DNA from 2 places in the Ralstonia sp. VS2407 genome. Region 1 is predicted to be linked to the other one. Evidence: predicted binding sites of a transcription regulator. Region 1 holds the regulator's gene; the other holds the start of a gene.

What was found. The regulator FNR, encoded in region 1, switches genes on or off when oxygen is low (the NO sensors DNR and NnrR bind a similar motif). The targets are predictions, from matches to a motif close to TTGATNNNNATCAA.
Region 2: the regulator FNR is predicted to act here: its motif matches at 2,815-2,828, upstream of ACU8YE_RS04610 (PHA/PHB synthase family protein).

Annotation. Positions count from the first base shown of each region.
Region 1 is NZ_JBRFVG010000001.1:622,357-628,547, reverse strand. It holds gene ACU8YE_RS02965 (pseudouridine synthase) at 133-1,917, opposite strand; gene scpB (SMC-Scp complex subunit ScpB) at 2,008-2,853, opposite strand; gene ACU8YE_RS02955 (sulfite exporter TauE/SafE family protein) at 3,338-4,081, opposite strand; gene fnr (fumarate/nitrate reduction transcriptional regulator Fnr) at 4,259-4,987, shown strand; gene ACU8YE_RS02945 (hypothetical protein) at 5,009-5,263, opposite strand; gene ACU8YE_RS02940 (FixH family protein) at 5,260-5,487, opposite strand; gene ccoG (cytochrome c oxidase accessory protein CcoG) at 5,514-6,191, opposite strand, start outside.
Region 2 is NZ_JBRFVG010000002.1:319,806-325,996, reverse strand. It holds gene ACU8YE_RS04615 (efflux transporter outer membrane subunit) at 1-942, opposite strand, end outside; gene ACU8YE_RS04610 (PHA/PHB synthase family protein) at 1,003-2,751, opposite strand; gene ACU8YE_RS04605 (hypothetical protein) at 3,254-3,439, shown strand; gene dbpA (ATP-dependent RNA helicase DbpA) at 3,454-4,851, shown strand; gene chrA (chromate efflux transporter) at 4,901-6,136, opposite strand.

The sequences.
Region 1 (6,191 bases):
CCCATCTTCTACAGGATGACTTTTGATTAGACTCACATTGTAATACGCTTCCAGGCAAAACGCAAAAATTGCCCCGAAGCCGCCACAAAAGTGGGCGTTGCGACGGCTGCCGCACACAACGCCCCCAATTTTTTAGCGCTTACCGCCGCGTTTTCCACCACCGCGCGGCGCCTTGTTGCCGTTAGGCATGCCGCCGCCGCTCTTTCCAGGGCGCTTGCCGCCGGGCGAACGATTCCCATCACGCACCCCACCGCCACCGGCCGCACCGCCGCGGCCATTCGTGCGCTCGCCCATGCGGGTGCGCGCTGTCAGCGTGGTCGGACCGCCCACATTGATGTAGCCCATGGACGTTTGCATCGGATCGGGCTGACGCAGGTTGGACGGACGGCGCTGCGCGGGCTGCGCGCGATTACCGTTCTCAACACCCATGCCGCGCGACTGGAAGTTTGCTTCACCGGCAAAGCCAGACGACATCGGCCCCATCAGCACCGGCGCAGGCCCACGGCGACGATTGCCCTGGCGGTCTTGCCCACCGCCAGAACTGGCCGTCGGCACCTTCATGCCCAGCGTGCCCATCAGCGTACGCACATCCTCGGCCGACACTTCCTGCCAGCGCCCGCGCTTGAGGCCACGCGGGAGGACGAAGCTGCCATAGCGCGTACGGATCAGGCGCGACACGGTCAGGTTGACCGCTTCGAACATGCGCCGGACTTCGCGGTTCCGGCCTTCGGTCAGAGCGACGTGATACCAGTGGTTGACACCTTCGCCGCCGCCATCGACGCAGCGCAGGAAGTTGGCTTCGCCGTCCTGGAGCGGGATGCCGTGCAACAGCTTTTGGCGATCGGTCTCAGCCAGCTCTCCAAGCGTACGCACCGCATATTCACGCTCAACGCCATAGCGCGGGTGCATGAACCGGTTGGCGATGTCACCGGAGGTCGTGAAGATCAGCAGGCCTTCGGTGTTGAAGTCAAGGCGACCGACAGCGACCCACTTGCCGGTCTTCATGCGCGGCAATGCATCGAACACGGTCGGACGACCTTCCGGATCGGACTGGCTGACAATTTCACCGGCCGGCTTGTGATACAGGAGCACGCGCGGCGGCTTGTTGGGAAGCTTGCGCTGGATCAGCTTGCCATTCACGCGCACCTGGTCGGTGGCGAGAATGCGTTGGCCGATATGAGCCGGCAGGCCATTCACAGAAACGCGACCCTGCAGGATCAGGTCTTCCATGTCGCGGCGCGAGCCAAGTCCGGCATCAGCCAGGATCTTGTGCAGCTTGGGCGCGTCATCGTCGGATGTCAGTTCGCGCGTCTTGGGAGACTGCGAGGCGCCGCCGGCGTCAACCTCCGAGTCGTACGCGCCTGAAATCACGTATTGGAAGACGTCTTCGGAGCCCTTGCCACCCTTCAGCCCCTTGCCCCCGCGATTCTGGGTCGGGCCGCCGGCTTTGCCTTGCGGTTTGCCGTTGCGGCTCTGCTGCTTGCCACGACCGCCGGCATTCTTGCCCCCTGCGCCTTCCGTACGCTCGCTGCGCTCGGCGCGCTCCGCCGGCTGGCCTTCGCCTTGACGGCGACGGTTCTTGCCAAAACGGCCGCGCGGACCACGTCGCTCGCCCTGGCTGTCTGCTGGCGCCTGTTCGGCCGATGCAGCACTTTCTGCGGCAACGACCGTCGGCTCAGCCGCCGCCTCTTTCGGCTTCCGCACCCGTGGCGCGCGGCTCTTGCGCGGCTGAGCAGGCTGGCCAGCGTCCGCGCCACCCGCCTCAGCGGCTTCACCCTCAGGGCGGCCGTCCTGCTGCTGGCGGCGCGAAGCCACGAGGTTGCGCAAGCCGCGGCGCAGTCCCTTGCGACGAGGCGCGGCCTCAGTCCCATCACCGCCGTCTTGTCGCGGCGGCTGAGCGTCGGCGTCGGCCGGCATACGTGTATCCATGGAATCTGGCTGGGTGCTCACAACGTCTTTCAAATCTAAGGGTTCAGACCATGCGCCGACTGCTCGGCTGCCATGGCATTACGAATGTTCATTGGCCGGAGCCGCAGGCGGCTCGACCGGTGTTTTGTACTCATCTTCGGATGGAACCTCGGTCGCACTCAGCGCCTGCGACTCGGTTTCCAGCGCTGGCTCGTCACCCGCCGCAACCTCAGCAGGCGGCACCGGCGTTTCAACGATGACCTCAACGGAAGCCTCGGCAACCGGCGACCGAGCCGATTCCTGCACCGAAACCTCGGCGCTCTCAGCGCCTTCCGGCGCGTCGTTGACGAGCGCAGTCAGCTCTTCCACAGCAATTGCACCGCCCTCAAATTCGATGGCGCCCTGCTCCAGCAAGCTCGCCTGCGCCTGGGCGCGGGCATCTTCAAGCGGCGGCAGTTCGTCCAGCGAGCGCAATCCAAGGTCGTCGAGAAACTGCTTGGTCGTCGCATACAGCGCGGGGCGGCCCGGCACGTCGCGATGACCGATAACCTCGATCCAGCCACGATCTTCAATCTGCTTGATGACCTGCGTGTTGACCGTCACGCCGCGAATGTCTTCGATATCACCGCGAGTGACCGGCTGGCGATAAGCGATGATCGCCAGCGTTTCCATCACAGCGCGCGAGTACTTGGGCGGCTTTTCCGGGTGCAGGCGATCGAGGTACACGCGCATTTCCGGGCGACTCTGCAAGCGCCAGCCGGAGGCCAGCGCGACCAGTTCGACACCTCGATTCAACCAATCCTGGCGCAGCTCTTCGAGCAGCACACGGATGGTGTCTGCGGACACATCTTCGTCGAAGAGCTTGCGCAAGTCATTGACTCGCAACGGGTCCTGCGCGCAGATCAGCGCGGTTTCGAGGACGATCTTCGCCTCTTGGGTATTCATCGGGTTGAGCGGCTCGTCATTGCTCGCGCGCGGCCAGTCGCCGTCACGCTTGAGGTTTGTCGTCCCACCGCGAAGCACGCGGCATTTCTGAATGCTTTTGCCCGCCCGGGCCCGGCGCGCGAAGACCAATTAATTCAATTGGATCCTGCACCGAAACGCAGTGGCTATGCCCGCAAAGTAGGGCCGGAGGAGCGAGTTGATCCGGTGCCGGTCAGGCACCACAAGGGCAATTTCTTCCGCCGCCATGGGGACGGATACTGCACCGGACGACTACCAAGAAGAACGGCAGCCCGCCCGAATCGACTGTCCAGGGGACTCTACCGCTGGATGGCATCGCTTGGCGCCGCGCTTAGGATTGTTGATTTGCGCGGGTGGCGAATCGAATTGTGGTTGATTGTAGGGCAATTTCCAGCGGCGCCGCAACCGGGAAGATGTCCTAGCCTTCCATCATGGGACGATTGGCAATTTTCGGCTGCCTGAGCGCCTACAGCACCAGACAGAATCCGTGTGCGTTAAGCATCTCTGGCAACCAGATTGCGTGAGACAGCCCCCAGACCCCAAACCCGGCGATGGCGATGCCGGCCGCGCCCCGCGCCCATCGCTGGCGCGACAGCCCGCGCAGCCACCCAGCCAGACCAGACATCATCAGCAGGTTGGGCAACGTACCGGCACCAAAGGCGAGCATGACCACGGCGCCGGAGGCGGCGTTGCCTGCCAACAACGCCACAGCCAATGCGCCGTAGACCATGCCACACGGCACCAGCCCCCAGGCCATACCCGTGAGATAGCGGCGCAGCAGCGGCGGCTGACGCTGCAGCCTACCGCCCAGCGTGGCAGCCCCTCGAGACAGGCCACCTGCCACGCGGCCAAGCAAGCGCTCAAGCCACACACTCCGCCACGCATCTCCAGCGGAACGCACAAGCAGTAAAACCCCATAGGCGACCAGCAATGCGCTAGCGAAAGCAAACAAGCCGCGTTGAATCGGCAGCCATTGCTGGCGCCAGACGGTCGCGCCCATCGCACCCATGATTGCGCCCAGCAACGCATAGGTGGACAGCCGGCCGGCATGCATGACGACCTGTTCAAACCAGAGCCGGCGACGGGACACGATCCGCACCGCCACAGCGCCACGTTCGGCCGCGAGTGCGATACCGCTGCACATCGCCAGACAATGCACACCGCCGAGCAATGCAATCAGGAAAACGCTCAGAAGCGCCGCGGCACTCATCTTTCTGACGCTCTTTTGATATGGACCAAGGTTTTCGTTTTACTGTTGCGAACTAAGCCTAATTGACGCGTTTTGCCCCATCGGAAATGTCCGAGGACAAGAAGGTCGCCGTTATAATAAGCTGGCGCTGTACAACAAGAATTACTCATTTCACTTTCCCGAAATTCGCCCCCGCCCGTGCTCACTCGAATCGCACTTACCGACCAAGCCTCGCGTTGCTCCACCTGTGTACTCGGGCAAATCTGCCTGCCGGTGGGAATGAACTCGGACGACGTGCGCAAGATGGACGATTTGGTCGGCGAGCGCATCCGCATTAAGAAGGGGCAATCGCTCTATTCTTTGGGTGAGCCGCTGGAGGCGGTGTACGGCATTCGTTTCGGCACGCTCAAAACCCATCTGACGCTTGAAGACGGCCGGCATCAGATCACGGGTTTCCACCTGCCGGGTGAGATCGTCGGGCTTGATGGTATTGGCGATATGCGCCACGTGTCGGACGCCACCGCGCTTGAAGATACCGAAGTCTGCGTGGTGCGCTACGACGAGTTGCAGCACCTTTCGCGCCGGCTGCCTTCGCTGCAGCATCAGTTCCTGCGCATCATGAGCAAGGAGATTTCGCAGGATCATCTGATGCTGCTCACGCTGGGCTCCATGCGTGCGGAGGAGCGTCTCGCAGCCTTCCTGCTCAACCTGTCGAAGCGTTCGGCCCAGCGCGGATATTCGTCGACCGAGTTTGTCCTGCGCATGAGCCGCGAAGAACTCGGCAGCTATCTTGGCCTGAAACTCGAAACGGTCAGCCGCCTGTTCTCGCGCTTTGCCGAAGCAGGTCTCATCCAGATCCGCCAACGCCACGTCAAGCTGATCGACCTGGCCGGCCTGCGCCAGGTCATGAGCGGTCAGGCGGCCTAAGCTGCCGTCCATGGCGCCCGCTCAGACCAGCGGGTGCTCATGCGCTTCCAGCTTGCCAATGCCAGGCGACACATAGAGCGTCAGCGCGCTCGACAATCCGCACAACAACCAGAACACAAAGAACGACACGGTGTAGACCGCCTGGGCCGACACCGTGATCTGTTCGCCGAAAAAGCGCAGGTCGGCGGGGTCTACCACCGCGAAGACCACCAGCTCAGCCAGGGCGGCCGACAGAAATGCCGGCCACAGAATCCACATCAGCAGTCGACGCTTCATCGGGCCTCCGTGTGAATGGCATGCACCGGTGCGCCAGCCATCTTTTCGACGACCAAACCGCGCCGTACGACGTTGTCGTGAATGACAGCATCGGGATGCGACATTGCCAGCCAGATGGTCACGCCACAGCCGACCATGGCGACGAAAGGCCCTGCCATCAGCAGCCACGGCCAAGGCTCGCGCCACCACGGACGGGCCTGTGCGGAAGATTGCGTTGCGTGCATCGTTGCCTCCTGTTGGGGATGCCGCATCAGCGCGGCACGATGAAGCTCGACGGTTCGCGCAGTACAAGGCTGTCGCTACCGCTGTCTGCATGGATGACGAAACGGATCTTGTGCGAGCCGGGGGCGGCATCGTCAGCCGGCCGGCGCACGCGCACTGGCAGCAGCCGGTTAGCCGCCGGCGGGAGCTCCAGTGTGGTGGACTCGCCCTGACCGCCCTGCACGTCCAGTTCCGGCATGCCCTCTGCGGCGATGGTCACGCGCATGGGGTGCTCGGACGCGTTCATCAGTTGCAGGCGATAAACGTTCTCGATCTTGCCGCCGTCCACTTCACGCGCCAGTGCGCCACGATCACGTATGACGTCAACCTTGAGCGGCTGCCGCATGGCCAACGCCACGATGAACCCCGTGACGAGCACCAGCATGATCCCCGTATAGATCAGCACGCGCGGGCGCAGCAGATGTCGCCGGGCTTCCTTCGGGCTGAGCCGATCAAGCATCGCGCGTTCCGACGTGTACCGGATCAGACCCCGCGGGTAGCGCATCTTGTCCATGACCTGGTCACAGGCGTCAATGCAAGCACCGCAACCGATGCATTCGTATTGCAGCCCTTGGCGGATATCGATGCCGGTGGGGCACACCTGCACGCAGATGCTGCAGTCGACGCAAGCACCCAGACCCTGAGCTTCGAAATCGGCGTTGCGCGA
Region 2 (6,191 bases), on a different contig from region 1:
GCCGGTCAGGGCCACGCGGGGGAAAAACGCCGCCCGTGCCGCACCGATGCTGGCGTGCGCGGCACGCAGGCGGTGCTCCGCGGCCACAATGTCCGGGCGCTGCGTCAGCAGGTCGGAAGGCAGGCCCGCGCGTAGCTCGGCCAGCATGCGGTGCTCGTCAAGTGGCTCAGAAACCGGTGGCAAGTCGATCGGCTTGCCGACAAGCAAGGCCAGGCCGTGCGCCTGCGCGTCGCGCGCCTGCTGCAATTGCGTCAACAGCGCCTGCGCCTGGGTCAGCAGGGTCTCGACCTGCGTTTGGTTCAATCGTGAAGTCGCCCCCACCGCCACACGGCGCGAGAAGATGCGCAGCGTCTCGGTCCGGCTGTCCACGGTCTGCTGCGCCAGCGCGATGCGCTCGTCCAGTTCACGCAATACCAGGTAGCTGTCGGCCACCTGCGCGATCAACCCAAGCGCGACCGCACGGCGCGCGGCGTCGGACGCTACATAGCTCTCCAGTGCCGCGTCGTTGAGGTTGCGCACGCGCCCCCAGAAATCGATCTCCCAACTGGAGACACCGGCGCCCACCTGGTACTGAGTGGCACGCATGGGCGTGCCGAATGGGCTCAAGTCCGCCGGAATGCTCAGGCGGCTGATGCCGGCCTGCGCGTCGAGGTGCGGAAATGTCTCCGCCCGCTGGATGCCAAAAGCGGCACGCGCCTCTTCCACACGGAGCACGGCGGTGCGCAGATCGCGGTTGTTCTCCAGCGCCTGGCCGATCAATGCCTGCAGGCGCTTGTCCGTAAAGTACGCCTGCCAGCCGGTGGCGGAGGCTGGCAGGCCATCCCGGCCATCGTCGGCGTCGTAGTGCTGGGCCACGGGCAAGGCGGGTGCCTCGTAAGGCGGCGCCATCGAGATGCACGCCGACAGCGCCAGCACGGTGGCGGAGGCGATCATGGCGGCCATGGCGACCAAAGGCGTGCCGGTGAACCTGGCGCATGCCCGGCGTTGTTTCTCCGCACGCATCTATTTCTCCAGCACATAGGTGCCGGGCGCATCAGCCAGTGGCTGCGATCCGGGTATGCCCATCTTCGGCGGTTTGACCGCTGTGGAGCTCGATGCATGCGCGATCAGCCATGCATGCCACGCCGGCCACCACGAACCGTCGGTGGTGGGGGCCGATGCCAGCCAGTCATCCGGCGCCGCCGATGTCTCACCGATGTGGCGCGTCTGCATCTGGAACCGCCGATGCGAGTTGGCCGGCGGGCTGACAATGCCCGCGTTATGACCGCCGCTTGTCAGCACGAACGTCAGCTCCGCCTCGGTCAGGTGATGCAGCTTGTAGACCGAGCGCCATGGCGCCACGTGGTCGGTCAGCGTGCCCACCACGAAGATGGGCAGATCGATGTCGTTGAGTGCCACCGGCTTGCCGTTGACTGGGTAGCGGCCCTCGCTCAGGTCGTCGTTCAGGAACAGGTGCCGCAGATATTGGCTGTGCATCCGCGCGGGCATGCGCGTGGCATCGGCGTTCCAGGCCATCAGATCGTTCATGGGTGCGCGATCGCCCAGCAGGTACTCACCCACCACCCGCGACCACAGCAAATCGTACGAGCGCAGCATCTGGAACGCTCCGGCCATCTGGCTGGCGCGCAAATAGCCGGTCTGCTCCATCTGCGCTTCCAGCAGACTGACCTGTGCCTCGTCGATGAACAGGCCCAGCTCGCCTGGCTCGCAGAAGTCCGTCTGCGCGGCAAAGAGCGTCATGGATGCCAGCCGGGCATCGCCATCGCGCGCCATGGCAGCCGCGGCAATGGCCAATAACGTGCCTCCGAGGCAGTACCCGGCGGCATGTACGCGCTGGCCCGGCACAATGGCATTGACGGCATCGAGCGCGGCAAAGACACCGAGCTTCAGGTAGTCATCCATGTCGAGACCGCGATCTGCCTCGTCCGGGTTTTTCCAGGAGATGCAGAACACGGTATGGCCCTGCTCTACCAGGTAGCGGATCAGCGAGTTCTGCGGCGACAGATCCAGGATGTAGTACTTCATGATCCAGGCCGGCACGATCAGGATGGGCTCGGCCTGGACCTTGCTCGTGGCCGGCGCGTACTGGATCAGTTCGATCAGGCGGTTGCGCAGGACCACCTTGCCAGGCGTGATGGCCACATCGCGGCCCACCGCAAAGCGTTCGGCACCGGCGGCCGGCGCGGCGCTCATGGAGCGCTCCAGATCGTCAAGTGCGTTCAGCGCGCCGCGCACGAGATTGGTGCCGTGCTGCTCAAACGTCCGGCGCAGGACAATCGGGTTGGTTGCCAGTTGGTTGCCCGGCGACATCATGTCGAGCCATTGACGCGCAGCAAAGGCAACCACGTCCTCATGATGCTTGGCGACACCCCACACCCCGCGCGTGGCCGCTTCCCACCATTGTTCGGTCAACAGGAAAGACTGGTGCAGCACGTTGAACGGCCACAGGCGCCACTCGTCTGCCGAGAAACGACGGTCACGGGCCGGCGGCTGGACGCAAAGGCACACATCCTGCGGGCCGGACGCCAGGCAGTTTCGGATGTAACCCTCGAGTTGTTCGGCCTGCGTCAGCGCCAGGCGCCACAAATCCAGCCGCTTGCCAGGCGAGACGGCCAGATGCAGTGCCCAGTCGAGCAACGCCAGCTGCATTGAAACGAGGGACAGCGAGTTCGATGTGCGGGCAAGCGCCGCGTGAAACGGCAGATCGATCTGCTCTGCAGTCGGTAAAGACGGCACGGGGGCGGTGCTCATGGTTGGGGCGTCAAACGATTGCCAATATGCAATCCATTAGATGCCAGCGGCTACCGACCAGACTTGACGCATCTCAAACCGGGACAAGAGCGCGGACTCTAGACAGTGTCAAAGAAATGACATCTGCGAATGCCAGTCGTCGCAGAGGTTTGTCCAGCGCATTACGGCCCTAAACGTGTGTGTTAGAGTCCGGCGGGGAAAACATGACGATCCGCAAGATCGGCCCCATATCTCCATCCCTCCCAACGCTGTACTGGCAAATCTGTTGCACCAACAGGATGCATTGGGCGCATGGCGCAGGCGTCGCCTGAAGTGCGACGCCCAAGGGCCAACTCCTTGACGAGATGTCATCCCTGCCTCTCAGGCTGCGCAATGTCCGCGAATGGCGCGGCAAAGCCATTTGGGATTGAGGTATCCATCCAGATTCGCGTCGGCGCATTCACGCTGCCGGTCTACCAGCCTCGTTATCGAGGCGCAACGAACAATCCATTTAGAGAAAACCGTGTTCACTTGCATCAACCAGAGCTGCGGCACGCAGTGGGAACTGTCCGACGTCGTCATCAAGGATGAGGGCCAAGGAACACTGTTCCGCTGTGCGCTATGCGGCGCGCGCAACTATCTCAAACGCGTCGAAACCAAAGACGGCCGGGTCATTTACAAGCAAATCGAAGGCAAGCCGCTCACGTGATCCAACGCAACGACATGACCATCGAACCAACCGCCACGCCCTTCATCACCCTAGCGCTCGCCCCGGCTGTGCTCGCGAACCTTGCGCAGCTCGGCTACACCGACATGACGCCGATCCAGGCTGCAAGCCTGCCCATCGCGCTTGCGGGGCACGACCTGATCGCGCAGGCAAAGACGGGCAGCGGCAAAACCGCAGCGTTTGCGCTGGCCCTGCTCGCACGGCTCGACGCGCGCAACTTCGACGTGCAGGCGATGGTGCTCTGCCCCACGCGCGAACTTGCCGACCAGGTTGCGCAGGAGATCCGCCGCCTGGCCCGCGCCGAAGAAAACGTAAAGGTGCTCACGCTCTGCGGCGGCACGCCGATGCGCCCGCAGGCAGCCAGCCTCGAGCATGGCGCACATGTCATCGTCGGCACGCCGGGCCGCATCATGGACCATCTGGAGCGCGGCAATCTCGCGCTCGGCGCATTGAAAACGCTCGTGCTCGATGAAGCAGACCGCATGCTCGACATGGGTTTCTTCGATGACATCGCGACGGTCGTGCGCCAGTGTCCGCCTGATCGTCAGACGCTGCTGTTCTCGGCAACGTACCCGGAAGGCATTGCGAAGCTGAGCCAGCGGATTCTGCGCAACCCGAAGGAAGTGAAGCTCGAAGAGCGCCACGACGACAGCAAGATTCGCCAGCGCTTCTACGAGGTGACCGACAGCCAGCGGCTGCATGCGGTCGGGCTGCTGCTCAAGCACTATCGGCCTGTCAGCACGCTCGCGTTCTGCAACACGAAGCAGCAATGCCGTGACCTGCTCGACGTGTTGCGCGCGCAGGGCATTCACGCACTGGCGCTGCACGGCGAACTCGAACAACGCGAGCGCGATCAGGTGTTGATCCAGTTCGCGAACCGCAGTTGCTCGGTGCTGGTGGCGACCGACGTTGCCGCGCGCGGGCTCGATATCGCCCAACTGGAAGCGGTGATCAACGTTGACGTGACGCCCGATCCCGAAGTGCATGTGCACCGCATTGGCCGCACGGGCCGCGCCGATGAGAACGGCTGGGCGTTGAGCCTCGCGAGCATGGACGAGATGGGGCGCGTCGGCAATATCGAAGAGGCGATGGGCCGCGAGGTCGAATGGCACAAGCTCGACGAGCTGGATACCGGCAATGATGCGCCGCTGCTGCCGCCCATGGAAACGCTGCAGATTCTCGGCGGACGCAAGGAGAAGATCCGCCCCGGCGATGTGCTCGGCGCGTTGACGGGCGATGCCGGCTTTCGCGGCGACCAGATCGGCAAGATCAACGTGACCGAATTCTCGACCTACGTCGCAGTCGAGCGCGGCATCGCGCGCGAGGCGCTGCGCAAGCTCAATGCCGGGACGGTGAAGGGAAAGAAGGTCAGGGTTCGGCTGATGGAGGAGTGACGCCCTGCCCTGGGCAGCCACGGGTTGCGGCTCGCAGGGCGCGCGCGACTCAACCCAGCATGGCAGCGGCAACACCCGCCGCCGCACACAACGCCACCACAATCAGCGGTGGCGTTTTCCATCGCGTCAACAGCAGAAACGCAATCGCTGCAACAGCAAAATCGAGCCATGACCGCACGGCGCTCGTCCAGACCGGTGTGTAAAGGGCAAACGCCAGCAATCCCACCACTGCGGCATTCACACCCGCCAGCAGCGCCGCCATGGACGGACGGGCGCGCAACGCCTGCCAGAAAGGCAATGCCGCGATGACCAACAGCAAGCCCGGCAGAAAAATGCCCACCGTAGCAAGCGCGGCCCCGGCCCAGTGATTGAGCCCTGGGCCGATGGTCCAGCCCAGGAATGCTGCGAAGGTGAATAGCGGCCCGGGCACGGCTTGCGCGGCACCGTAGCCGGCCAAGAAATCGTTCGACGCGACCCAACCGGGGGCAACCGTCTGCTGCTCCAGCAGCGGGAGCACGACATGCCCGCCTCCAAACACGAACGCGCCGGAACGATAGAACGCGTCGAACACCTTCGCGGGCATCCACGGATGAAGGTCCGCCACAACGGGAAGCCCGAACAGCAGCGCGCAAAACAGCACGAGGCTCACGACGCTGGCCAAGTGAGGCACGCGGAATGCGCCGCCCCGCCCTGCGATCGGGCCACCACGCGCCGGGCTGGACGATCGGCACAACACCAGTCCCAACACAGCGCCAATCACGATCACGGTCAGTTGCGCGTAAACGGTCGTCAACGCGCTGAGCACGGCGATGCTGATTAAGGCGATGCTGGCGCGCTGCCAGTCGGGACACAGCTTGCGCGCCATGTCCCACACGGCCTGCGCCACCACCGCAACGGCCACCAGCTTCAAACCGTGGATCAGGCCATTTCCGACGGGGCCGCCCAGGCCCGGCGCGACCATCGCAAAAGCCAGCAACAGCACAACCGAAGGCAGCGTAAAGCCGCACCAGGCCGCCAAACCGCCGCGCCATCCGGCCCGAAGCAGCCCGACGGAAAACCCCACCTGGCTGCTGGCAGGCCCCGGCAGAAACTGGCACAGCCCGACCAGGTCGGTGAATGCTGCGTCGTCGAGCCAACGGCGGCGCTCCACGAACTCTCGTCGGAAGTAGCCGATATGCGCGATGGGGCCGCCGAAACTCGTCAGGCCCAGCTTGAGAAAGACCGCCAGCACTTCCAAGGCAGAGCCCGCTTGATGTGTGCGGGCCGGTGTGGCGGATGCGGTCATTGGCTGGCGAGATCGACGTTTGAGACACGCGTATTAGAACATTGCCGCCGTGGCA